Regions from separate parts of the Lysinibacillus sp. Y5S-8 genome, predicted to be linked through region 1. Evidence: riboswitches for the same ligand, from Rfam matches in the RefSeq annotation. Region 1 holds a riboswitch; each other region holds the start of a gene.
The links. A riboswitch is a leader RNA that binds a small molecule or an ion and turns the genes downstream of it on or off. The one in region 1 is predicted to bind thiamine pyrophosphate.

Region 2: another riboswitch for thiamine pyrophosphate. It lies ahead of thiW (energy coupling factor transporter S component ThiW); the one in region 1 lies ahead of thiC (phosphomethylpyrimidine synthase ThiC).
Region 3: another riboswitch for thiamine pyrophosphate. It lies ahead of V6670_RS11940 (ABC transporter substrate-binding protein); the one in region 1 lies ahead of thiC (phosphomethylpyrimidine synthase ThiC).
Region 4: another riboswitch for thiamine pyrophosphate. It lies ahead of thiT (energy-coupled thiamine transporter ThiT); the one in region 1 lies ahead of thiC (phosphomethylpyrimidine synthase ThiC).

What each region holds. Positions count from the first base shown of each region.
Region 1 is NZ_CP145889.1:233,989-237,202, reverse strand. Features, by position in the region: gene thiC (phosphomethylpyrimidine synthase ThiC) at 47-1,825, opposite strand; TPP riboswitch at 1,971-2,085, opposite strand; gene V6670_RS01090 (AEC family transporter) at 2,164-3,093, opposite strand; gene V6670_RS01085 (methyl-accepting chemotaxis protein) at 3,205-3,214, opposite strand, start outside.
Region 2 is NZ_CP145889.1:886,838-890,051, reverse strand. Features, by position in the region: gene V6670_RS04100 (ABC transporter substrate-binding protein) at 1-160, shown strand, start outside; gene V6670_RS04095 (MFS transporter) at 374-1,570, shown strand; TPP riboswitch at 1,637-1,744, shown strand; gene thiW (energy coupling factor transporter S component ThiW) at 1,836-2,336, shown strand; gene V6670_RS04085 (VWA domain-containing protein) at 2,572-3,214, opposite strand, start outside.
Region 3 is NZ_CP145889.1:2,449,549-2,452,762, reverse strand. Features, by position in the region: gene parC (DNA topoisomerase IV subunit A) at 1-881, shown strand, start outside; TPP riboswitch at 1,002-1,112, shown strand; gene V6670_RS11940 (ABC transporter substrate-binding protein) at 1,267-2,262, shown strand; gene V6670_RS11935 (thiamine-binding protein) at 2,264-2,554, shown strand; gene V6670_RS11930 (ABC transporter permease) at 2,554-3,214, shown strand, end outside.
Region 4 is NZ_CP145889.1:3,989,651-3,992,864, reverse strand. Features, by position in the region: gene V6670_RS19590 (SMC family ATPase) at 1-920, shown strand, start outside; gene V6670_RS19585 (hypothetical protein) at 962-1,084, opposite strand; gene V6670_RS19580 (DUF4870 domain-containing protein) at 1,140-1,463, opposite strand; TPP riboswitch at 1,591-1,698, shown strand; gene thiT (energy-coupled thiamine transporter ThiT) at 1,835-2,395, shown strand; gene map (type I methionyl aminopeptidase) at 2,557-3,214, shown strand, end outside.

The DNA.
Region 1 (3,214 bases):
CAACATGAAAGGCTTATGTCTATACTTTGACATAAGCCTTCCCTCATTATTGATAAATCTGACTCCCCGCTTTTTTAAACTCCTCTGCCTTTTCCTGCATACCTTGATGAATAGCTTCAGTCGTATTTAAATCTTTTTCTTTAGCATAATTACGAATATCCTGTGAGATTCTCATACTACAGAATTTAGGGCCACACATTGAGCAAAAGTGCGCTGTTTTTGCCCCCTCTGCTGGAAGCGTTTCGTCATGATATTCAACCGCACGTTCTGGATCTAATGATAGATTGAATTGATCACGCCAGCGGAATTCAAAGCGTGCTTTTGACAATGCATCATCCCGTTGTTGTGCACCTGGGTGTCCTTTCGCTAAATCAGCTGCATGGGCAGCAATCTTATAAGTAATAACTCCTACTCGAACATCCTCACGATTAGGTAAGCCAAGATGCTCCTTCGGTGTCACATAGCAGAGCATCGCTGTACCAAACCAGCCAATCATCGCTGCACCAATAGCTGATGTTATATGGTCATATCCTGGCGCAATATCTGTTGTTAATGGGCCCAATGTATAGAAAGGCGCTTCCTTACAAACTTCTAATTGCTTGTCCATGTTCTCCTTTATCAAATGCATCGGCACATGACCTGGCCCCTCTACCATCACCTGAACATCATGCTTCCAAGCAATTTGTGTTAATTCACCCAGCGTTTCAAGCTCTGCAAATTGCGCCTCATCATTGGCATCTGCAATGGAACCTGGGCGTAAGCCATCTCCTAAAGAAAAAGCAACATCATACGTCTTCATAATTTCGCAGATTTCCTCAAAATGTGTATAAAGGAAATTCTCTTGATGATGAAATAAACACCACTGTGCCATAATTGAACCACCACGTGACACAATGCCTGTTACACGATCTGCTGTAAGAGGTACATAGCGTAAAAGAACACCCGCATGTATCGTGAAATAATCAACCCCCTGCTCTGCTTGCTCAATGAGCGTATCACGATAAACTTCCCACGTTAAATCCTCGGCTATGCCATTTACTTTTTCTAAAGCCTGATAAATAGGCACCGTTCCCACTGGCACTGCAGCATTTCGAATAATCCATTCTCTCGTTGTATGAATATGTTTACCAGTGGAGAGATCCATAATATTATCGGCGCCCCAGCGTGTAGCCCATGTCATTTTCTCAACTTCTTCTGCTATTGATGACGATACCGCAGAATTCCCAATGTTTGCATTGATTTTCACATGGAAGTTACGACCAATAATCATCGGCTCTGCCTCAGGGTGATTAATATTAGAAGGCATAATAGCCCGACCTGCTGCAATTTCTGAACGAACAAATTCAGGATCCATGTTTTCACGTATCGCCACAAACTCCATTTCTGGCGTTATCATTCCATTTCGTGCATAGTGAAGCTGTGTTACATTTTTACCCCTTTTTGCACGTAAAGGCTTCCGCTCCAATTTAGGGAAGACATTTTCTTGAATGCGCGGATCATCAATACGACGAAAACCGTTATCCTCAGGTTTAATCGTACGCCCCTCATATTCCTCAACATCTTCTCTTTCTTCTATCCATGCACGTCGCAAAGCAGGCAGACCCTTTGTAATATCAACGTGATAATTCGGATCTGTGTATGGACCACTCGTATCATATACTCGAATAGGGGCATTTTTTTCATCCCCAAAGCTACCAGTCGTTGGGCTTAATGCGATTTCACGCATAGGTACTAAAATATCTGGACGTGATCCTTCCACATACACTTTTTTGCTTCCTTCAAAGCTAGACATAATCGTAATGTTCTTTTCACTAACTACTGACATGAGCTACTTCTCTCCCTTAATTGTAATTTGATACAAGGACCGAAAATCTAGCTCACCCCAACAAATAAAGAAAGGCCGAATCCAAAATATTTTTTTGGATCCGGCCATGAATGTAAAGGTCTAGTAATTGCACACGACATATGATGCAATAGCTTCTTAACTTTCCCACGCTGGTATGAGCCAGATCAGGTCCAAAGGGTCAAGAAACTTCTAAGCGTTTCCCTCTCAGCCTGACTCATCAGACTCCCCTAGTTAATACTATTTAGTTTGATGCTAGTGTAGCAGATATTTCTAAGAGATGGAAGTTTTCCATTCAATATTTTAAAATTTTCATCCAACTAAGTAAATAATACTTCCGCAAGATAAATCACGATCGTTACTGTTAGACAGCTCACAATGGTTGAAAATAAAACAGTTTGAGCAGCTGTAGCTGATTCCACATCGTATTCTAATGCTAGACTAGAGCTATTGCGAGATGTTGGGAAGGCACTGGCTATAAACAGAGATTGTGCGACAACTCCATCTAACCCCAATACATAAATAATGACCAATGCTACAGCTGGTCCAATAACTAATCTTGTAAAACAGCTAACAAAAACAGTTTTATTAAACATAGATTTGATTTCAAGCTGTGATAATTGTGCGCCTAACGTAATTAAGGCTACAGCAATAAATCCATCTGCGACATGCTCTACAGGTATTTTGATAAACTGCGGTATACCAATATTAAAATAGTTCATAGCGACACCAATAATCAGCGCATGAATAATGGGCATTTTAAAGAAATCTTTGATGATTGTCATACCCGATTTCGTAGAGGAAATTAAATTGTACAAACCATATGTATAAGTTGTCATATTTTGAAATATAACGAGCATGACCTGAATAGCTACACCAATAGGTTGTGTTACAAAAATCATTTGGGCCACTGGAATACCATAATTTCCAGAGTTAATGAGCACAACACTATTTTTAAAGACGGCTGCCTCCGTTTTGGCTAAACCAAGCCCTTTCGCTAAAAAATGACTGAGTATCATTTGACTCCCAATAAAAAGCACAATAAATAACCCGACTTCTCCCAGAACAGACAGCTCTACACGTGTTTCATATAAATTAACAAAAACAGCAGCTGGCATAAAGCAATATGTAATAAGCTGAGACAATGCTTTTAAGTTAAAACGAAATTTCTTTTGTAGTATAGCGCCAAGTACAAGCAACACTAAAATAGGTGCAACAATTTGAAAGAAAATCATTCCGAGATACATCATATTGATGCCCCCCTTCCCTTCATTATAGTAGTGCTGAATGGCTAACAGGTCAATGTCTCTTCCCTTCACCATTAAGAAAGACTGCCTATATATTTTAGGCAGCCTTTTTCTTTACGCTAGC
Region 2 (3,214 bases), 650 kb from region 1:
CGCTGCTATGGACTTAATGGATGAAGAAGTTGTTTCTGATGAACGCTACTATCCTTCTGAAGAACAACGCGATACATTAGAAGTTTATAAAAATTTAGGACCAGATTATTTAGGGAAATATAATGAATTGTTTTTAGAATTTAAAATGAGTATTCGTTAAAGCATATAAAGGTCTATCGATGAATTTTTATTTTGTCGATAGACCTTTCTCTATTATCTTCCTGCACCTATTGTCTGTTTATTGTTTTCTACATCGTGGATTGGCATTGCTGCACTAGCAGGTATGTTTCATTTCAGACTTTCAACCGATATGATGATAGGATATCTTATGATAGACTTTAGTATATTTGATTATAAAAAGGGGGTTCATTCGATGACCCAGCAGAAGTCCAATAAGGCGGCTTTATATATTTTAATGTTTAATATGTTTATCGCAATGGGGAGTATTGGAATTATTATTCCTGTCATGCCAGAGTATTTAAAAATATTCGGTGCAGCAGGACAAGTTCTAGGTATGCTAATTGCAACGTTCGCCTTAGCTCAATTCGTATTTTCTCCAATTGCTGGGAATCTTTCGGATCAGTATGGTCGGAAAAATTTAATTATTTTCGGTCTTATTGTGACAGGTCTTGCACAAATCGGTTTTGGTCTTGCCACAGACGTCTGGATGCTATTTTTAGCACGCTTTTTAGGCGGTCTAGGTTCCGCATTTGTTGCACCTCCTATTATGGCATTTGTAGCTGACGTTACTACCTACGAGGAACGTGGAAAAGGTATGAGTATGTTGGGTGCTGCTATGTCACTTGGCTTTATGATAGGGCCAGGAATAGGTGGTTTCTTAGCAAAGGTTAGTTTACATTTTCCATTTTTCACGGCAGGAGTTGCTGCCATACTTGCATCTATTTTATCTTATTTTTTATTACCATCTACTAAACCAAACACTTCACATGACAAGCAAAGGCAAGAAAATCTGGCGAAGCAAATGGCTCGTTCCATACATATGCCTTATTTCGTTATGCTCATTATCATGCTCGTGTTCTCGTTTGGAATTGCCAACTTCCAAACAACCTTGTCATTATTTGTGACAGAAAAATTTAATTACACACCCGTAGATATTGCGATTATTTTAGTTGTCGGTGGTGCTTTTGGGGTAGTTGTACAAATGTTTGTAATTACACCACTTTTTAATCGCTTTGGTGAAATGAAAGTTGTGTTAGTCAATTTATTTATTGCATCTGTTGCTATTTTCTTAATATTGTTTGTATCTGGCTTCGCTCTTATATTAGTTGTAGCAACTATTTTCTCTACAGCAACAACACTAATTCGTCCTGCTGTAAATACACTAATTTCAAAGCTTGCAGAGAAAGAACAAGGGTTTGCTGCGGGCTTGAATAATGCTTACATGAGCCTTGGCAATATGATCGGTCCAGCCTTAGCTGGTTTACTATTTGACTGGAATATGAACAGTCCATATATATTCGGATCTATCATATTATTAGCCTGCTTCTTCCTTGCACTCATCTGGACATTGAAAAAAGCACCTCATCTAATGCATCCTGATACGAAATAGTCAGAAAAATCATTGACTATTTTTAACATTATGTTACAGTAATGTTGGTTAATAAAATTGAATGATATTTACCACTAGGGGAGCCTTTAAAAGGCTGAGACGTATATGATGATGTACGGACCCTTTGAACCTGATCTAGTTCATACTAGCGGAGGGAAGTGGCGCTACTTGCTATTGTCATTGTCTATGCAAGGCCGCTTCCTATTGTTTAAAGGAAGCGGCCTTTTAATTTCCCTCATGATTTTATTCAAGAGGAGTGAACCTTATGTCAATTCGTAAAATGACAATCATGGCTTTATTAGTAGCTATTGCTGTAGCAGGATCTACCTTTGTATCCATACCAACAGGCATCGCACGCGCCTACCCCGTTCAGCATGCTGTTAACGTAATAGGAGCTATTATACTAGGACCCGTGCCAACAGTTCTAGTTGCCTCTGTGACAGCCATCATTCGTATCTTTACTGGTACAGGCTCTCTTTTAGCGATTCCTGGTAGTGTTATTGGTGCATTGTGTGCGGCCCTTGCCTACAAATACAGTAGAAAACCATGGCTAGCAGGATTCGGCGAAGTTTTTGGCACTGGTATTCTAGCTTCACTTATTGCCGTACCCTATGCAAAATTGCTTATGGAGACATCCGTAGTCGCATTATTCTTCATGCCAGCCTTTTTAACATCAAGTACCATCGGGGCCATCTTAGGTGTTATGGTGGCTAGCACTTTGCGAAAATCGGTACTAGTAAAGAGTTTTAATTCTTCGCTTTATTGAGTGGTGCTGAGTGCTTTTTGATTTTGGAAATTCTTTAAGATGTGCGAGAAGATTCCTTTTCTAGTCTTTAAGTTTCTTTATGAGCGTCTCTCTCCTCTGAGAGGCACTTTTCGAAGGCTACACTTTGTCAATCACCTTTGCACCATTTTCCTAGCGGAAACCACCATTTTTTAAAACCTCAAAGCATTTAAAAAAGCAGTGCAAAATGGAATGATTTTGCACTGCCTTCACTATATTATGATCGTTTTTTCATACCCTTTAATAGCTGGGCTACGTTCGTGTCTTCTGCTTGTACAGGTTTCTCCTCAATTGGCTGCTCTTTTTTATTCGTTTTTGTTAGGAAACTCCACCCAAAACGTCTTATGGTAATATCCATAAAGAATAGAAGCATACTTGCTAAAAGAAGCCATGTAGCAATGTTTTGTCGATCCGCTCCTTTAGTTGTAAAGTCACGGAACACATCTTGTGGTTCCTTTAAAACAGCTCCCCCTGTTTGATTTGTTAACTCTTCAACCAGTTTTTCATTAACAGGGAGCAGTTCATACTCAGCACTATAAGGAACACTTAGACCTGCCTGATAAATGGCCTGCTGCTCATCCGCTATACGGAAGAAAATCAATCCAGGTTCGGCCTGTACAACAGCTCGAACTTGGGAGGCTGAAATGGTTTCTAACTGAGTTTCTAACTCCTCCCCTGCTTCATTAACCGCTACAATGTCTAAAAATGCGGCTTCATTTGTAGGGTCTGTAATCATAAAGGAGCCATCAGCTTCTAATCTCACATCATAGGCAACATCATTATAGCTTGGCAACATTTGTGAAATAAGCGTCTGCCAAAATGTTCCCCAGTCCTGCCATCTTGCCCAATCTCCTGTCCAT
Region 3 (3,214 bases), 2.2 Mb from region 1:
CACGTTCACATGCCGCTTCCAATGGTCAGGATTTTGCGATGAAGGATTCGGATTACTTATTGTATGAAGCCACCTTAAATACACAGCATCATCTGTTACTGTTCACAAATCGAGGCAATTATATTTACCAGCCTGTTCATGAGCTACCTGATATTCGCTGGAAGGATCTTGGACAGCATATTTCAAGTATTGTGCCAACAGGGGAAGATGAGTCTATTATTGCAGTGTATGGCTTTGAAACATTCGAGCAGCCAAATACGTATATTTTAACAGCTACAAAAGATGGTCAAATTAAACGCTCCCCACTGGCAGATTATGCGGTGACGCGTTATTCGAAGCCAATTAAAACAATGAATGTTAAAGCGGGCGATGCGATGATCTATGCATCGTTTGTGACAGATGATGTGGAACTAATGTTAACAACGGATACAGCCTATGCGATTCGTTTCCCACTGGAAGAATTACCAGTTACAGGAGTGAAAACAGGCGGTGTCAAAGGCATCACGCTAAAGGATGGAGAAGCCTTAGTCGGTGTCAATGTGCTACAGCCTGATGCTACACAATATGTGGTAATCGTCACGCAGCGTGGAGCCGTGAAGAAAATGAATGTTGCAGAAGTTGAAGTGGCAAGTCGTGCAAAACGTGGTCTAAAAGTATTAACAGAATTAAAAGCAAATCCTCACCGTATTGTGGCAGTTATTCAAGCAACGAATGAGGAGCAAATAGTGATTGAAACGGAAAAAGGTGTACAAGAGGTCATTGATGTCCAAACATTGACGCGTGCTGATCGCCATTCCAACGGTTCGTTTAAAGTGGATATTGCAACAGATGGGGCCATTTCTCATGTTTTAACGGCTAAAAAAGAGCAGAAACCAAGCTAATGATAAGCCCAGTCTCTTAGGAGTGCTGGGTTTTTTTTACGGGAGCAGTCGTTAGTCAAAAATAGCATCTTGTCATTTTAGCGTAACTATGGGTATAATAATCAACGAAAAGTTCATAGCACAAGAATGTAGGGGGGCTAGTAGTTGCTAGCTGAGATTGTGTCCGATAGACGCTGACCCTTTGAACCTGATTTGGCTCGTACCAGCGTAGGGAACATCTATTCAAAAAAGCAAAGTTTTGAAGATTGATTGCAATACGTCTGGGAGGAATCCTAGGCGTTTTTTTTATGTTTTCAAGCAATATCTTGCCAAACGCATACGCTTTCTTTCTGGTGACAACATTCAATCATGAACACTTTCACATTATCAACTAGGAGGACTTCGCATGAAAAAATGGTTATTTATTCTAGTGGCTGCACTTTTAACGTTAGTGGGCTGTAGTGACAAGGAGGACAAGCAGGCTACTGATCAGCTGAAAAAAGTATCAGTGGTCTTAGATTGGACACCAAATACGAATCATACAGGGCTGTATGTCGCAAAAAAACTCGGTTATTTTGAAGAGCAGGGCTTAGATGTTGACATTATTATGCCTGGGGAGGCAGGAGCCGATCAGCTTGTTGCTTCTGGCAAGGCAGAGTTTGGCGTGAGCTATCAGGAAGGTATTACACAGGCTCGTGTGCAAGATGTGCCTCTTGTCTCCATTGCCGCTATTATTCAACATAATACATCTGGCTTTGCTTCTATTGCATCAAAAGGTATTACATCACCAAAGGATTTCGAAGGTAAAACCTATGGTGGTTGGGGGGCTCCACTAGAGCAAGCTGTCCTACAATCATTGATGCAAACAGAAAAGGCAGACATTCATAAATTAGATATCGTCAATGCAGGAGATTTAGACTTTTTCACGATGATGCAAAAGGATATTGATTTTGCTTGGATTTATTACGCGTGGACAGGTATTGAAGCTGAGCTACGGGGTGAAAAGATTAATATGCTGTACTTAACAGATTATAGTGATCAGCTGGACTATTATACACCTGTTCTAGCTACAAATGAAAAAATGATCCAGGACAATCCTGACATAGTTAAAGCGTTTGTGGCGGCTGCATCGAAGGGCTATGAATACGCCATAGCGCATCCAAGTGAGGCGGCTGATATTTTAATAGAAGCGGCTCCCGATTTAGATCAAGCGTTAGTGCATAAAAGTCAGGAATGGCTAGCTGATAAATATCAGGATGATGCCAAGCAATGGGGAGAGCAAAAGCTTTCTGTATGGGAAAACTACGCAAAATGGATGTCTAGCAACAACGTGTTAGAGGGCGAATTTAATGCGAAACAAGCCTTTACAAATGATTTCTTACCTAAAAAGGAGGCCAAATAAGATGGCGAATTCATTAATCAGTGTTCAAATCATTCCAAAAACAGAGAAATTTGAGGATGTTATACCGTATGTCGATGCGGCGATTGCTGTGATAGATGCTGCTGGTGTGAAATATGAGGTACATCCGTTGGAAACGACGATGGAAGGTGAACTGTCAACGTTGCTGCAAATCATTGAAAAAATGAATGACAAGATGATTGAGCTTGGTGCCATCAATGTCATTACACAAGTGAAAATATTATATCAGCCAACTGGTATAACAATGGATACATTAACGGAGAAATACCAGTAATGAAACAAGCTTTGCAAAAGGGAAGGACGATTATTTTTATCGCCTTCCTCTTATTCGTGTGGGAGCTCATTGTGCAGGTGGCTGAAGTTCCTCATTGGTTATTACCTGCACCAAGTAGTATTTTGTTGGAAGCTTTTCAGTCCTATCAAACCTTTTTACCACATGCTTGGGCTACGATGCAATTAGCCTTATTAGGACTTGCCATTGGCATTGCCTGTGGATTAATGGTGGCGATTGTCTTGCATCGATTTACATTTATTCGGGAGTTGTTTTATCCGATTTTAATTATGTCGCAAAATATCCCTATTCTTGTCTTAGCGCCATTGCTCATTATTTGGTTTGGCTTTGGTTTATTACCAAAGCTCATCATTATTTGCCTCGTGTGCTTTTTCCCCATTGTTATTGCGGCAATGGACGGATTTCGGCAAACAGCACCTGAGTTAAAGCATTATTTTGCCATGGTTGGTGCTACAAAGGCGCAAACTTTTTGGAAGCTCGAATGGCCTCATGCATACCCAGCCATTTTTTCAGGTATAAAAATTGCTGCGACGTATAGTGTGATGGGCGCTGTTATTGCGGAGTGGCTTGGTGCAAAAAAAGGAATAGGCGTTTATATGACCTTAGCACAGTCCTCGTTCCGCACTGATCGTGTATTCGTAG
Region 4 (3,214 bases), 920 kb from region 1:
AATTACAACTCAAAATGAATGAAAAGCGGCAGCAATTTTCAGCAAGCATGCAGGAAATCGGCTTTGACAGCTATGAGGAATACGCAGCTGCCAAACGGAGTGCGATCCAATTAGAAGCACTTCGCAAAGTATGCAGTGACTATGCTTTACAGGTACATACCCTGAAAATCCAAATAACTGAAGGGGCTATGTATCTTCAAGGGAAAGAGAAGCAAGATTTAGTGGTGATGGAAGCAAAAGTAGAACAACTTCGTACGGCGTATGAGGAAGCATTTAAACGTTTGCAACAGATGAATGGTTTTGCACAAGCCTGCCAAGGCTTTATAAAAAAAGTGGAAGAAACAGCGAGAGAGCTTCAGTTACTTGAACAAGAAGCTGGTCGAGTAAAGGAACTCTATGGATTATTAAACGGACAAAATTCGAAAAAGCTGTCCTTTGAGCGATACATTCAAATTAATTACTTAGACCAAATTACCGATGCCGCTAATATTCGTCTTTATCACTTATCAAATGGTCAATTTGAGCTTAGACGTTCTGATAGACTAGAAAAACATGCGAAGCAAAGTGGGCTTGGGCTTGATGTATATGATGCCTATACGGATCAATTACGTGATGTGAAAACATTATCCGGTGGCGAAAAATTTAATGCTTCCTTAAGTCTTGCTTTAGGAATGGCAGATGTCATTCAAAGCTTCCAAGGGAATATTCATATTGAAACCATGTTTATTGATGAGGGCTTTGGCTCGCTTGATGAGGAATCTTTGAATAAAGCAATTGATACATTAATTGCTTTACAGGATTCTGGTCGTATGATTGGCGTGATTTCTCATGTGCCTGAATTAAAATCAGCGATGCCATCGGTCTTACATGTAGAAAAAACATTGAATGGACATAGTCAAACACATTTTGAAGTGAAATAAATAAAAGGCGTATTTCCAAAACAAGGGAATACGCCTGCTGTTTATTTTTTTCGAGGGGTGGCTGTAGGTGTTGTCCCTTTTTTTGCAGCCATTACTTTTTTTACGATAGGAATAACAATAGGTGCTAATTTTACGGCGGTTTTCACAACATTTGATACTTTCATTCAAAAACAGCTCCTTTTACAATTACTACTACCTGTTTCGCTTAAAAATGAAACATTAACGAATAACACGAACAGCTTGAATAATATTCCATATTACAATTCCTAGTGAGACGATGGCATAAATGGCAAACGAAACGAACCAAATAATCAACATCGTATTATTGCCGGACGTTGGATCCAAATTAAATGTAGAAAAAACAAAGACAATAAAGAACAGGATGCCGAAAACAAAAGGAATTAAATGAGAGATAAGTGCACGAATTGAATGTCTTTTTACGTCACTATCTTTCGTAATAATGTACACAATTAATGGGACGATAAAAGGGGCGAAGAAAATACTTAAATAACTAAAGGCAGATAAAATTTTTTGGTTCTCCATAGTTGTACCTCCTTTTTTAATATTTACGCATGAAAAACAGCAAAGTTTCAAAAAAATAATATATGGAAGAGGTTGTAATCCTTCTATCCTTTGCGTACAATGAGAATGTTCAAATAAATTCAGATGTAACGACCACAAGGGGAGCTGATGATGTCAGCTGAGACTGGGCACGTAATGCCTTGACTCTTTGAACCTGTAAGTTAACGCTTGCGTAGGGATGTGGATAGAAACCGACACTAGTACGATGTGAGGCTCTGTCCTGGCATCGTTTTTTCATTCTTGAGGGAATAAAAAGGTGTCAGAAAGAGACATATCAGCGCATTTCTATTCCTGCTCTTGTATCCTACATCGGAACAAAGGAGAGAATATATATGGATAAAAAAAGACTATTAATGCTTGTGGAGATTGCGATATTTGCAGCAATCGGTCTTGTGCTTGATCAGGTTTCCTTTAAAGTATGGGCACAAGGTGGCTCTGTTAGTCTAGTCATGGTACCTATTATGTTAATAGCATTTCGCTGGGGCTTAGTAGCTGGGCTAACAACTGGATTACTCGTAGGTGTAATGCAAACCATGTTTGGTGCTACGATTGTGCACTGGCTACAAGGATTCCTTGATTATGGTGTTGCTTTCACAGTTGTAGGATTAGCGGCGGTTGTGCGTGGACCCGTGTTGGCGGCTGCCAAAAATGCCAACAAAACAAAAATGGCACTTTACATTATATTAGGTACGGTGCTTGCGGGCTTCTTACGATATGCAGCCCACACGATGGCTGGCGCTGTATTTTTTGCAGAATATGCTGGCGATCAAAATGCATGGATCTATTCCATCATCTATAATGGTACATATATGCTACCAGCAACTATTTTAACGGCAATTGTAGGCGTTCTTTTATTCACAGCTGCTCCACAATTAATGCAAAGAAAAGCATAAAACATGCCCCTCACATTTGTGAAGGGGCCTTTTTGTCGCAAATAACTCTTTTCGCACTTCGCAAAGTAAGGAAGCATACAATATTTAAAGCGTTTATCGTTATACGCATAACAAGTTATGTTATATTAAAGTATAGATATTAGATGAAAGGGACGTTATACATGATTGTAAAAACGCAAGAAGAGATTGAAGCTTTTAAAAAAATAGGACGCATTTGTGCTGAAATTCGTGAAGCGATGAAAGCTGCCACAAAACCAGGTGTTACAACATTGGAGCTAGATGAAATTGCTGGCCGTATGTTTGCAGAGGCTGGTGCGATATCTGGTCCAAAGGGAGAATATGATTTCCCAGGGTATACATGTATTAGTGTCAATGAAGAAGTGGCGCATGGTATCCCCGGAAAACGTGTTATTCAAGAAGGGGATATTGTAAATATCGATGTTTCTGGTTCATTAAATGGCTACTTTGCTGACACTGGTATTTCATTTGTGGTTGGTGATGGCTATGAGGACAAAGAAAAGCTATGTCGCGTTGCCAAAAGCGCCTTTGATCGAGCAATGACAAAGGTAAAGGCTGGGTCTAAATTAAATCAAATTGGTAAGGCGGTTGAACGTGAGGCGAATGCTAATGGCTTAACAGTTATTATGAATTTAACTGGTCATGGCTTAGGTCAATCTTTACATGATGAGCCGAATCACATTTTAAATTACTATGATGCATGGGATTCTACAATTATGAAAGAAGGTATGGTGCTTGCGGTTGAGCCGTTTATCTCAGCGAAGGCAGAGCATATTGTAGAAGCTGGTGATGGTTGGACAT